DNA from 3 places in the Bradyrhizobium sp. B025 genome. Region 1 is predicted to be linked to each of the others. Evidence: predicted binding sites of a transcription regulator. Region 1 holds the regulator's gene; each other region holds the start of a gene.

Region 1 (4,544 bases):
ATCGGCCGGCGGGTGAAACCGGGGAGCTCCCGGAACCGATCTGGCCGAGATGAGGAACCAAATCGCTTTGTACATTTTTATACAGAGTTCCGGGAACGGAATGCCCGCTTCCGGACTCTTGAGTCCGTTGGGACTTCTACAGACGGACGTATCATCGTGTTGGGCAAAACCTACCTCACCAAACAAGCCTCTCTTCTGCTCGAATTCGCCAGAACGACTTCGGATTCTGACCTCTCCGCCAAGCTGATCAGCAAGGCCGCCGACCTGAAATCCCAGGCCGATCCGCTGCCCGACAAGGATCAAGGCCCCAAGCCCCCTGACGTGGCTCCCGACGTGGCGCCGGACCTCCGTCCGGACCGCCAGACCGGTCGATGACCGATGCTGGCCGTGGCTCCCGTCATTGTCGTCCTTGCCATGGCCACGCTCGTTCCCGTCTTTCTCGTCCGTCAGATCATGCCGCGGCAAAGCTGACGGTCCCTCATGACTGGACGGATCAAGCAGGATAAATCCTGATCCGGTCCCATTTTGCTTCATCGCCCGCGCTCGGCTAGAACTCTTGCCGCCCATTCGTCCAGACTTTCCGAGCAGGAGTTTCGCCGTGGCCTTGATGCCGGTTTCTGACGCGCTCGCCGCGGTGCTGGCCGGCGCGGAGCCGCTGCCTGAAGAGATGATTCCCCTCGACGAGGCCTACCACCGCGTGCTCGCGCGCGACGTCGCGGCGCGGCGTACCCAGCCGCCCGAGGCGATGTCGGCCATGGACGGCTACGCCGTGCGCGCAGCCGATGCGGCCAGGGTCGACGCGCAGCTCACCATGATCGGCGAGGTCGCGGCGGGCCGGCCGTTCGCGGGAGCGGTCGGCGCCGGCGAAGCGGTGCGAATCTTCACCGGCGGCGTCGTTCCCGCCGGCGCGGACGCGGTCGTGATCCAGGAGGATACGGTCGCCGAGGGCAAGCGCATCACGATCAAGGAAGCCGCTATCGCCGGTCGGCACATCCGGCCCGCCGGCGTCGACTTCCGCGAGGGCGACGTGCTCCTTCGCAAGGGAACCCGGCTCACCGAGCGCGACCTCGCGCTCGCCGCCGGGATGAACCATCCAGACCTGCCCATCCGCCGCCGTCCGAAGGTCGCGATCCTCGCCACCGGCGACGAGCTGGTGATGCCGGGCACCACGCCGGGCCCCGGCCAGATCGTCTATTCCAACGGCTATGCCCTGCACGCCCTCGCCCGCCAGGAGGGCGCAGATACCATCGACCTCGGCGTTGCCGCCGATACGCTGGAGGCCACCACAGCCGGCATCCGCCGTGCCCGAGAGAGCGGCGCCGACATCCTGATCACGATCGGCGGCGCCTCGGTCGGCGACCACGATCTGGTCCAGCAGGCGCTGAAGGCCGAAGGCATTGCGATGGCGTTCTGGAAGATCGCGATGCGGCCGGGCAAGCCGATGATGCACGGCCGGCTAGGGGCGATGGGGGTGATCGGCCTGCCCGGCAATCCCGTGTCGTCCTATGTGTGCGGCTTCCTGTTCATGGTGCCGTTGATTCGCGCCCTGTCGGGCCGCGCCGTGATTCACCATCGTCGCGAGCGCGCCGTGCTCGGCCGCGATGTCGGCGCCAATGACCAGCGCGAGGACTATCTTCGTGCGCGCCTGGAGCGGCGCGACGACGGCATGCTTGTCGCCCTTCCCGTCAATCATCAGGATTCCTCGCTGCTTGCGAATCTCGCTGCGGCGCAGGCACTTCTCGTGCGCGCGCCGTTCGCGCCGAAGGCCGAGGCAGGCGCGCCTTGCGAGGTGCTGCGACTGCCCGCCTGAACGCACTGGTCCTGCGCGTTCCGCGAACTTTGTCGCGTTCACGGTAAATTAAGCAGTTGCGGAACACATATCGAACATATAGTGTCCGTTCATGATTTGTTTCGAGCATCTGGCGGCTCGCCGCTGAATTCACCGTCTCGGAATCGAACGACATCAACCGGGGGATTTGGTCGAGATGTTAACGCGCAAACAATACGAGCTTCTGCGATTCATCAGCGAGCGTTTGAAGGAAAGCGGTGTGCCGCCCTCCTTCGACGAGATGAAGGACGCGCTCGACCTGCGCTCGAAGTCGGGCATCCATCGCCTGATCACCGCACTGGAGGAGCGCGGCTTCATCCGGCGCCTGCCCAACCGGGCCCGCGCGATCGAGGTGATCAAGCTGCCCGAGCTGCAGGCCGCCGCTGGCAACCGCCGTGGCTTCACGCCGAGCGTCATCGAGGGCAATCTCGGCAAGGTGCGAGCGAGCTCCAGCGCGGACGAGGGCGAACGCCCCGTCGCGGTGCCGGTGATGGGCCGCATCGCGGCCGGCACGCCGATCGAAGCGTTGCAGACCCGCAGCCACACCATCAGCGTACCGCCCGACATGCTCGGCTCGGGCGAGCACTACGCGCTCGAAGTGCGCGGCGACTCGATGGTCGAAGCCGGCATCCTCGACGGCGACATGGCGCTGATCCAGCGCAATGAGAGCGCCGACACCGGCGACATCGTGGTGGCGCTGATCGACGACGAGGAAGCGACGCTGAAGCGCTTCCGCCGCCGCGGCGCCTCGATCGCGCTCGAGCCCGCCAATGCGGCCTATGAGGTCCGCATCCTGCCGCCCAACCGAGTGAAGATTCAGGGCAAGCTGATCGGCCTGTACCGGAAGTACTGAGCATGATCCGGACTGGAGAGCCGCGTTAGCGCAAAGTGCGCAGCGGTTTTCCCTCGCGACAAGCGCAGGACGCGCTTGCGCGGAGATCATGCTCAAGCAATCACCTAAGCGCGGCCCGCCGGTTGGCGACCCGCGTCGTTGACGATTGGAGCGGACGATTGTCCGCTCCGGCTGGATAGTCTTTCTGGTTTTGCTCAGATTATCCGGCCCCTCTCTAGCGCTACATCCTCGCGACGCCGCACGAAGCCCTCATCGCTTCGTGGCCCTGGAGATCGAGGAGGCAATCAATGCGCAAGATCGTTTTGAGCACCGTCACGGTGGCGCTGATCGCAGCATCCGCGTCGGCATCGCAAGCCTTCGCCGCGCAGTCGCACCATGCCCGCAAGGCAACGCCGACGACGGCGAGCGAGCAATTGCGCAACGCCGTCGCGCAGCCGTCGCAACCCGCCTGGCAATATTCGGGCTGGTCGGCACCTGCTGGTCGCTGACGAAGATGCACGCCAAATGCACGGAAGCGGTTTTTGTTCCTGACGCATTTGAAAAAGATATTGTGATGGCAGCCTGCGAAGCCAAGCCGCAGATTTGCCTACAACCGAGAAGACGCTAACATGCTTCCACTCTGATAGAGGCCAGTGCCTCCGAAGGAGGCGCGGGTCGCTATCCCTGAATGAGGAGCACCCGATGTGTGACTACAGCCTGCATGCCGTCGCGACGCGTCCCGCACAAGTCGGCGAGACGATCGTCACGACCACCTTCCGCGGCACCTCGACGCGCGGCTTCGCCTCCGAGGCCGACATGTCCGTCGCGGTCTGCCTGCTGCCGGGAACGGAGCTCGCCTTCGCCGACAACGTCCGCTACGACAATCGCTGGATCTGGACGCGCACCATCAACTCCCGCGTCGGCAAGTTCGGCAAGATCGATCCGCACATTCCCGATCGCCATCATGACGCGATCGAATTCCCCGACGGCAAATACGTACTCGTGACGCAACTCGTCGAAGGCCAGCGCGCGACCGTGCTGCAATTGCCGGTGACCCAGCCGGCCGGCGAGCGTGAACACAAGCCGGAGATCATCGCTGACAGGCCGACGATCACACGCCTGCCGATCGGCTGATGTACCTCCCCCCGGCGCAGAGGTCGGGGCCGGGATTGAAATTGCCATCGCCGGCCGTGGCCGGCGAGATGGTATGATTTGCGTCTTCCGGAATCTTCCGCCGAGATCAGGCTCGCACCTGCCCATCGCACGAAGTTTGCGCGGCCCTGCCTGAATTTTGAACGTCCGTTCCGCGGCCAGATCGCCGATGCTGTCAAAGGCTTGAGGCGGCGGACACGTTCGATGAAAACCTTCATTCGCGTCGTTGAACTCTGGGTGCCGGACCGGACGCGCATGCGGCTGGAATTCGGCGGCGGCCTCTACGGCGAAGGGCTGTCCGCGTTCAAGGCCGTGAGCGAGGACTTGCGCTTCGGATACGACGAGGGCCTTCCCGGCAAGGCCTGGGCCAGCGGCCATCCCGTGATCCTCACCAAATTCGCCAACTCCTATTTCAAGCGGACCGACCAGGCGCTCGCGGCCGGCCTCACCTGCGGCGTGGCGGTCCCGGTGTTTTCAGGCGAGTTTTTGCAGGCCGTCATGGTGCTGTTCTGCGGCGACGACGAGGCGCATGTCGGCGCGATCGAGCTCTGGCACAATGATCCCGATAGCTCCCACGAGATGGGGCTCGTCGACGGCTACTATGGCACCGCCGACATGTTCGAATTCAACTCCCGCCACACCAGGTTTCCCCGCGGCTTCGGCCTGCCCGGACGCACCTGGAAAGCGGGCCTGCCGCTGATCATCAAGGACCTGCACAACGCCAGGAGTTTT
Region 2 (4,544 bases), 2.6 Mb from region 1:
AGCGTCATCAGGTCGACGACGTTGACGACGCGGATTTTCAGATCCGGCAGCGCCTTGCGCAGCAGGTCGACGGCGGCAAGCGTCTCCAATGTCGGCACGTCGCCGGCACAGGCCATCACCACATCGGGCTCGCCACCCGCGTCTTCCGTGCCCGCCCAGGTCCAGATGCCGATGCCGACATCGCAATGCGTGGCGGCGTCCTGCATCGACAGCCATTGCGGCGCCGGCTGCTTGCCGGCGACGATCACGTTGATGCGGTTGTACGTCCGCAGGCAATGATCGGCGATCCACAGCAGCGTGTTGGCATCGGGCGGGAAGTAGATGCGAACGATGTCGGCCTTCTTGTTGGCGACGAGGTCGACGAAGCCGGGGTCCTGATGGCTGAAGCCGTTATGGTCCTGGCGCCAGACATGCGAGGTCAACAGATAATTGAGCGAGGCGATCGGACGCCGCCACGGCAGATGCCGCGTCACCTTCAGCCATTTGGCGTGCTGGTTGAACATGGAATCCACGATGTGGATGAAGGCCTCGTAGCAGGAGAAGAAGCCGTGGCGACCGGTGAGCAGATAGCCCTCCAACCAGCCCTGGCAGAGATGCTCGCTCAACACCTCCATCACGCGTCCGTCCTGCGCAAGATGCACGTCGTAAGGCTCGATCGGCTCCATCCAGACACGTTCGGTCGTCTCGAACACCGCATCGAGCCGGTTTGATGCCGTCTCGTCCGGACCCATGATGCGAAAGTTGCGCTCTTGCGCGTTGAGGCGGATGACGTCGCGCAAAAATTTGCCGAGCTCGCGCGTCGCTTCTCCCGTGACGGCGCCGGGCTGCGGCACTTCGACGGCAAAGCTGCGGAAGTCCGGCAGCTTCAGCTCCTTCTTCAGCAATCCGCCATTGGCATGCGGATTGGCGCCCATGCGGCGATTGCCCTCGGGTGCCAGCGCCTGGAGCTCGGGGACGAGCGCGCCGCTCGCGTCGAACAGTTTCTCCGGCTCGTAGCTGCGCATCCAGTCTTCGAGCACCTTCAGATGCGCAGGGTTCTCGCGGCAGCTTGCGACCGGCACCTGATGCGCGCGCCAAAAACCTTCGACCTTCTTGCCGTCGACTTCCTTCGGACCGGTCCAGCCCTTCGGGCTGCGCAGCACGATCATCGGCCAGCGTGGCCGCTCGACGTTTTTGCGCCCGTCGCGGGCGTGCTGCTGGATCGAGCGGATGCTGGCGAATGCGACGTCGAGCGCATCCGCCATGATCCGGTGCATCAATTTGGGATCGTCGCCCTCGACGAACAGGGGCTCGTGGCCGAACCCGCGGAACAGATCGCGGATCTCGCTGTCAGGCATCCGCCCGAGCACGGTCGGGTTGGCAATCTTGTAGCCGTTCAGGTGCAGGATCGGCAGTACCGCGCCGTCATGCGCCGGGTTCAGGAACTTGTTGGAGTGCCAGGACGCCGCGAGCGGGCCGGTTTCGGCCTCGCCGTCGCCGACGACGCAGGCGACGACCAGGTCGGGATTGTCCAGCGCCGCGCCATAGGCGTGCACCAGCGCGTAGCCGAGCTCGCCGCCTTCGTGGATCGAGCCGGGCGTCTCCGGCGCGGCGTGGCTCGGGATGCCGCCGGGGAAGGAGAACTGCCGGAACAGCTTGCGCAATCCGTCCGCATCGCGCGCGATGTTAGGATAGATCTCGCTGTAGCTGCCTTCGAGATAAGTGTTGGCGACCATGCCCGGCCCGCCATGGCCGGGACCGCAGACATAGAGCACGTTGAGGTCCAGCGCGCGGATGACGCGGTTGAGATGGGCGTAGATGAAGTTCAAGCCGGGCGTCGTGCCCCAATGGCCGAGCAAACGCGGCTTGATGTGCTCGGCCCGCAGCGGTTCGCGCAGCAGGGGGTTGTCGAGCAGGTAGATCTGCCCGACGGAGAGGTAGTTGGCGGCGCGCCAGTAGCGATCAAGGAGATCGAGGTCGCTGCTCGCGGCGGCCGATTGTTGTTGATTTGTCATGTTCCTGCCGACCTTCACCCGGGATCGTCACCAACCGAGTTCCGGCGCGATCGATCCTTCGCGGCATCAAACGAGATCGTGGTGACGGCGATGTTGCGTGAGGTCAAAGGCAGGCGCCCGAAGTTTGGGCGCCTCTACTGTGCATGGGGTTGTTTTCACGTTTTTCGTTCTTGTTCTTGATTTGTTCCTTTGGCGTGCTATCTTGGCTTCATGAGTCCAGCATCCTCTCATGCTCTCAAGCACCCGCCGGTCACGGCGCCCTCCGAGCCGGCGGGTGCGCCTTCTGATTTCCCCGAGCTCGCTGTCGCCATCGACAAGCAGCGCAGGCGGGGGCGGGGCGCGCAGTCCAACGCCAGCGGCCGCTATGAGGCCGAGGCGCGCGTCGCCTTCGACGACGGCTGGCAGAGCCTGGAAGAGCTGCCGCCATTCAAGACCACGGTCGCGGTCGACACCTCGCGCAAGGTGATCACCCGCAACGATTCACCCGATATCGGCTTCGACCGCTCGATCAACCCCTATCGCGGCTGCGAGCACGGCTGCGTCTACTGCTTCGCGCGGCCGACCCATGCCTATCTCGGCCTGTCGCCCGGGCTCGACTTCGAGTCCAAACTGTTCGTCAAGCCGGAGGCCCCGGCGCTGCTCGAGAAGGAGCTCGCAGCAGCAGGCTATGAGCCGCGGATGATCGCGATCGGCACCAACACCGATCCCTATCAGCCGATCGAGCGCGAGCGCAAAATCATGCGCGGCATCCTGGAGGTGCTGGAGCGCGCTGGTCATCCCGTCGGCATCGTCACCAAATCGGCGCTGGTGGTGCGTGACATCGACATTCTCTCGCGCATGGCCAAGCGCAACCTCGCCAAGGTCGCGATCTCGGTGACCTCGCTCGATCCAAAGCTGGCGCGCACCATGGAACCGCGGGCCTCGACGCCGCCGAAGCGGTTGGAGGCGCTGAAGCAGCTCTCCGACGCCGGCATTCCCACCACGGTGATGGTCGCGCCCGTGATCCCCGCGCTGAACGATTCCGAGATCGAGCGAATTCTCGATGCGGCCGCCCATGCCGGCGTCAAGGAAGCCTCCTACGTGCTGCTGCGGCTGCCGCTGGAGGTGCGCGACCTCTTCCGCGAATGGCTGATGGCGAACTATCCGGACCGCTATCGTCACGTCTTCACGCTGATCCGCGACATGCGCGGCGGCCGCGACTACGACGCGAAATGGGGCGAGCGCATGAAGGGCACCGGCCCGATGGCCTGGACCATCGGCCGCCGCTTCGAGATCGCCTGCGACAGGCTGGGGCTCAACAAGCGTCGCGCAAAACTGACGATGGATCACTTCGCGCGGCCGAAGCGGAACGGCGATCAGCTCAGCCTGTTCTAGGAGCCGAGGCGAACGAGGTGTGTCATGAGTAAGGAACTGCCGCCCCCGGTGCCGCGGCTTACCGTCATCACGCTGGGTGTGAGCGACATCCGCGCCAGCATCGCGTTCTATGATACCCTCGGCTTTTCGCGCCGGCTGAAGGCGACCGGCGAGGCCGTCGCCTTCTACGATACCGGCGGTCCGGTGCTTGCCCTGTTTCACTGGGACCAGCTCGCGGCCGACGCGGCCTTGCCTGATAAGCCCAGGCCGACGACCTTCCGCGGCATCACGCTCGCCTGGAACTGCGCCACGCGCGAGGAGGTCGATGCGGTGCTGGCCTTCGCTGTCGACAAGGGCGCCGCGCTGCTGAAAGCGGCGCATGAGACCGACTATGGCGGTTATTCCGGCTATTTCGCCGACCCCGACGGCCATCCCTGGGAAGTCGTGGTCGCGCCGGGCATCGAGGTCGGTGAGGACCGGCGGGTGCATCTGGCCGAGTAGGCGGCTCGCCTGAATAACGGGAATTGCGAGGGGTTCCCGGTTGCGCAAGCAGGGCCGCTTGCGCACGATCCCCGCCATGATTCGGGATAAATCCGCCAAGACGTCGGCCAAAGCTGCGCCCAGGAAGGACGCTGCGAGGAAGGCTGCACCTGCAAAGGCTGGAAAGGCCTCGGCGGCCAAGCCTTCGACCGGCAAGAGCGCGGGCCCGAAAGGCGTTATCGCCGTCGCGCCGCCGAGCTTCCGCCGCGAGCGCGCGCTGATCAAGCGCGGCATCTGGCCGGTTGCGGGCTGCGACGAGGCCGGCCGCGGGCCGCTCGCAGGTCCCGTGGTGGCGGCCGCAGTGATTCTCGACCCTGACCGCATTCCCCGTGGCATCGACGATTCCAAGCGCCTGACGGCGGAGCAGCGCGAAAAGCTGTTCGACAAGATCTGCGCCACCGCGCAGGTCTCGGTCGCGGTCGCCTCGCCCGCCCGGATCGACCGCGACAACATCCTGCGCGCCTCGCTGTGGGCGCTGAAGCGCGCCGTGGTGGCGCTGCCCGAGGCGCCCCGCCACGTCTTCGTCGACGGCCGCGACCGGCTCGATACGGCATGCGACTGCGAGGCCGTGATCGGCGGCGACGGCATCGTCCTGTCGATCGCGGCGGCGTCCATTGTCGCCAAGGTGACGCGCGACCGGCTGATGTGCGCGCTGGC
Region 3 (4,544 bases), 140 kb from region 1:
GAATGACCTTGTTGACGCTTCCCGCCATCGCCGCTCTCCACTCCGAATGCCACTGAATTGATAAGGCCCGACCGCGCCCCGCGGTCCTCTGCAACCTATTGAGGCGACCCTATACGCTTGCGCGGACCGATCAGCCCACCAGCCCTCAGGTTATCCCCACATATAGCATCGGCCGTCGGCTCGTTCCAGATTTGTTCCTGTTCGAGCGAGTGCGAAATGTATGGCCCGGGCGGTGCCCGCGTACTGCTCAAATGGCCGGCGCCGGATGGAACCTTTTCAGGTTCCCGTGAACGACGAAAAGCACTTAACATTCATTAAGTTACATACGCCGCACTTATCGCGCGACTGTTGTATTTCGGCGACGGACTCTGCCCACCCGTTAGGCTACGTTTGCCTCGGAATTGATTTCATATGGGCGTCGCGCCTGCTTGGCCGCTTCGGGGATTTCAAGAAGCGGCGGAAATTGGGGAGACTGCAATGAATAAGATTTTGATTGGTGCAATCGGTGCAGTGGCGTTGAGCCTGTCGGCTCCTGCAAGCGCGGCGGATCTGGCGGCGCGTCCCTACACGAAGGCTCCGCCGCCAATGGTCGCGGCCATCTACGACTGGAGCGGCTTCTACATCGGCATCAACGGCGGCGGCGGCTCGGCCCACAAATGCTGGGATTTTGTAACTCCCGTCACCGGCGTTCTGATTGGCGAAGGTTGTCACAACGCGACCGGAGGCACGGTCGGCGGCCAGGTCGGCTATCGCTGGCAGTCGGCCAACTGGGTGTTCGGGCTCGAAGGCCAGGGCAACTGGGCCGACTTCTCCGGAGACAACGTCAGCACGACGTTCATCGGCACGGGTCTTCGCGACCGCTCCAAGATCAACGCGTTCGGTTTGTTCACAGGCCAAGTCGGCTATGCCTGGAATAACGTGCTGTTCTACGTGAAGGGCGGCGGCGCCGTCGTCAGCGATCGCTACCGCGGCTACGATGTCATCACCGGCCTCGAATTCGATCGGGCCAACGAGACCCGCTGGGGCGGCACCGTGGGTGCCGGCCTCGAGTTCGGATTCGCGCCAAACTGGACGGTCGGCGTCGAGTACGATCACATCTTCATGGGCAATCGCACCATCGGCTTCGCCGGCTCCGGCAACTTCATTGTGGCTCCGGCCGGCGCTTTCACACGCTCGGAACGCATCGGTCAGGACGTCGATATCGGCCTGGTCCGCGTGAACTATCGCTGGGGTGGCCCGGTCATCGCGAAGTACTGATATCTCTTTGATATCACTTGAAGATTGAAGGCCGGCCCCGTGCCGGCCTTTTTTTGTGCGACATGCCGGCGGCTATAAGTCAGCAACCATTACGTTTTGTGACTGTTGTGGCTTTTGAGAGACACAACTTGCGGCTTTGCTGGTGTAAGCACGACGTCAGTTGGACCACAGCGTCCGATGCCCTTCCCGATCGTGGAAGGCACAACAGAAACTGGGACTGGGATTTAGGTTGAAAATGAAGAAGGTTTTGTTGGCTTCGGCCTGTTTGTTCGCTTTTGCGGCCCCCGCGTCGGCTGCTGATCTCGCGGCTCGCCCGTACACGAAGGCTCCGGTGGCCGTGGCCTCGGTCTACAACTGGACCGGCTTCTACCTCGGTATCGTCGGTGGCGGCGCCTGGGAAAACGGCTCGGGCGACCCGAAGATGAAGGGTGGCTTCGTCGGCGGCACCGCCGGCTACAACTGGCAGACCGGCAACGTCGTGTTCGGTGTCGAAGCCGATGGCACCTGGGCTGACGTCAGCGCCTCGGCGACCGGCGCGACCGTTGTCCCCGGCTTCGGCGTTGCGACCGCGACCGTGAGCTCGAAGACCGACGCGATGGGCACCGTGCGCGGCCGCATCGGCTACGCCGTCAACAACGTCCTGTTCTACGGCACGGGCGGCTACGCCTGGATCGACAACAAGATCACCCTCTCCGCACTCGGCGTGTCCGTCTCGGACAGCAAGTTCCACTCCGGCTGGACCGTCGGCGCGGGCGTCGAAGCGTTCTTCGCGCCGCAGTGGTCGGTCAAGGGCGAGTACCTCTATCGCAGCCTCGGCGACGAGACCTACTTCTCGGGCGCCCTGCCCACCGGCACGCTCAACTTCCACACCGTGCAGGTCGGCGTGAACTATCACTTTGGCGGCCCGATCGTCGCGAAGTACTGATCTTCGCCACCGACGCACATCGTCACGAAAGGCCGGCCTCGCGCCGGCCTTTTTGTTGTTCGCGCCCAAGTATCCAATCCAGCCGCTCGCTAGCGTTTTCGGAGAGGTGTGGCACCTCGGTGACACAACCTTTGGCTTTAATAATGTATAGCAATGACATCAGTCGGGTCGTTGGGTCCGCTGCTTTTCGCCGACGAAGAGAAACGAAACTGGGGAATTTGAAATGAAGAGAATTGTGCTGGCTTCGGCCAGTCTGCTCGTGCTCAGCGCGTTGGCTCCTGCCTCGGCGGCTGACCTGGCGGCCCGCCCTTACACCAAGGCGCCCGTGGCCGTGGCCTCGATCTACAACTGGAGCGGGTTCTACATCGGCGGCAACGCCGGTGGCGGCTCGAGCCATAATTGCTGGGATCTCACCGCCGTCGGAGTCGCCGCAATTCCGGTCACGGCTGAAGGCTGTCACAATGCGACCGGCGCTCTCGTCGGCGGCCAAATCGGCTATCGCTGGCAGTCCAGCAGCTGGGTGTTCGGCCTTGAAGCCCAGGGCGATTGGGCTGACCTGAAGGGCTCGAACGTCAGCGCTCCCGCCGCTCTCTTCCCGCTGGTGAACAATACCAAGATCGACGCCATCGGCCTCTTCACCGGCCAAGTCGGCTATGCCTGGAACAACGTGCTCTGGTACGTGAAGGGCGGCGCGGCCGTCACCCACAACAAGTTCAGCGGCACTCTGGCTGGCATTACGCTCGACACCGCGAACGAAACGCGCTGGGGCGGGACCGTCGGCACCGGCATCGAATTCGGCTTCGCTCCGAACTGGTCGGTCGCGGTCGAATACAACCACTTGTTCATGGGCAAGCACACCGACACTTTCACCTTCCTCGGCGTGGCCACCCGCAGCGACAGCATCAAGCAGGACGTCGACATGGGCACCGTCCGCCTCAACTACACCTTCGGCGGCCCCGTCGTCGCGAAGTACTGAGCTTCGCCTCCAACGGGATCGCGTTACGAAAGGCCGGCCTTGTGCCGGCCTTTTTGTTTTCGCGGACAGCCGAGCCGTCAGGGAATCGTGGGGCGAGAGGCCGTTCCGGTGCTCCGCTGCTGCCAGATGCCGCCAGCACGCCAACAATCCGTTGACGATTCGCAAGTCCCACTGGAAATCCGCCGCTGTTCTTCCTACGTTCGCTGACAACCCCATCGGCGCCGATCCCGGTTCCGGGCAAAGCGCGCCTTCACCATTGGCGCGGCCGCGCGTCTTTGGGATTCCCTGAGGACACCGGGATGGATGAAGTGATCAAGGCGAAGCGCCAACAACAGAACGCGGGCTCGAGCCTGCGCGCAATTACGATCCGTGGCGCGCGCGAGCATAACCTCAAGAACATCGACGTCGAGATTCCCCGCGACAAGCTCGTGGTGTTCACCGGCCTCTCCGGCTCCGGCAAATCCTCGCTCGCCTTCGACACCATCTATGCCGAGGGCCAGCGCCGCTACGTCGAATCGCTGTCGGCCTATGCGCGCCAGTTCCTGGAGATGATGCAGAAGCCTGACGTGGACCAGATCGACGGCCTGTCGCCGGCGATCTCGATCGAGCAGAAGACGACCTCGAAGAACCCGCGCTCCACCGTCGGCACCGTCACCGAAATCTACGACTATATGCGCCTGTTGTGGGCGCGCGTCGGCGTGCCCTATTCGCCGGCCACCGGCCTGCCGATCGAGAGCCAGACCGTCTCGCAGATGGTGGACCGCGTGCTGGCGCTGCCCGAGGGCACCCGCCTCTATCTGCTCGCGCCGGTCGTGCGCGGCCGCAAGGGCGAGTACCGCAAGGAGCTCGCCGAATGGCTCAAGAAGGGCTTTCAGCGCGTCAAGATCGACGGCACCTTCCATGAGCTCGCGGAAGCGCCGACGCTCGACAAGAAGTTTCCGCACGACATCGACGTCGTCGTCGACCGCATCGTGGTGCGCGCCGACATCGGCCAGCGTCTCGCCGAAAGCTTCGAGACCGCGCTGAAGCTCGCCGAGGGCCTTGCCGTCGTCGAGTTCGCCGATGCGCCCGCAGCCGCGCCGGCCGAGGAAAAGAAGAAGACCGCGAAGATCCACGACAAGAGCGGACCCGAGCGCATCCTGTTCTCGGAAAAGTTCGCCTGCCCCGTCTCCGGCTTCACGATTCCCGAGATCGAGCCCCGCCTGTTCTCGTTCAACAATCCCTATGGCGCCTGCCCCGCTTGCGGCGGCCTCGGCGTCGAGCAGCATGTCGACGAGGACCTCGTCATCCCCGACAAGGAGCTCGCCATCGGCAAGGGCGCGATCGCGCCCTGGGCGAAATCGTCATCACCCTATTACGTGCAGACGCTGACGGCGCTCGGCAAGC

What was found. Region 1 encodes LexA, which represses DNA repair genes until DNA is damaged. Its sites were predicted from a motif close to TGTTCNNNNTGTGTTCNG; they were not measured.
Region 2: the regulator LexA is predicted to act here: its motif matches at 2,166-2,183, upstream of ACE10W_RS09270 (PA0069 family radical SAM protein).
Region 3: the regulator LexA is predicted to act here: its motif matches at 3,345-3,362, upstream of uvrA (excinuclease ABC subunit UvrA).

Annotation. Positions count from the first base shown of each region.
Region 1 covers NZ_CP170150.1:4,627,727-4,632,270, forward strand. The annotation lists gene ACE10W_RS21405 (hypothetical protein) at 157-375, shown strand; gene glp (gephyrin-like molybdotransferase Glp) at 599-1,810, shown strand; gene lexA (transcriptional repressor LexA) at 1,986-2,681, shown strand; gene ACE10W_RS21420 (hypothetical protein) at 2,969-3,169, shown strand; gene ACE10W_RS21425 (hypothetical protein) at 3,363-3,794, shown strand; gene ACE10W_RS21430 (GAF domain-containing protein) at 4,017-4,544, shown strand, end outside.
Region 2 covers NZ_CP170150.1:2,004,123-2,008,666, forward strand. The annotation lists gene ACE10W_RS09265 (phosphoketolase) at 1-1,994, opposite strand, end outside; gene ACE10W_RS09270 (PA0069 family radical SAM protein) at 2,205-3,368, shown strand; gene ACE10W_RS09275 (VOC family protein) at 3,393-3,848, shown strand; gene ACE10W_RS09280 (ribonuclease HII) at 3,925-4,544, shown strand, end outside.
Region 3 covers NZ_CP170150.1:4,483,836-4,488,379, forward strand. The annotation lists gene ACE10W_RS20750 (single-stranded DNA-binding protein) at 1-28, opposite strand, end outside; gene ACE10W_RS20755 (outer membrane protein) at 478-1,257, shown strand; gene ACE10W_RS20760 (outer membrane protein) at 1,493-2,182, shown strand; gene ACE10W_RS20765 (outer membrane protein) at 2,406-3,158, shown strand; gene uvrA (excinuclease ABC subunit UvrA) at 3,458-4,544, shown strand, end outside.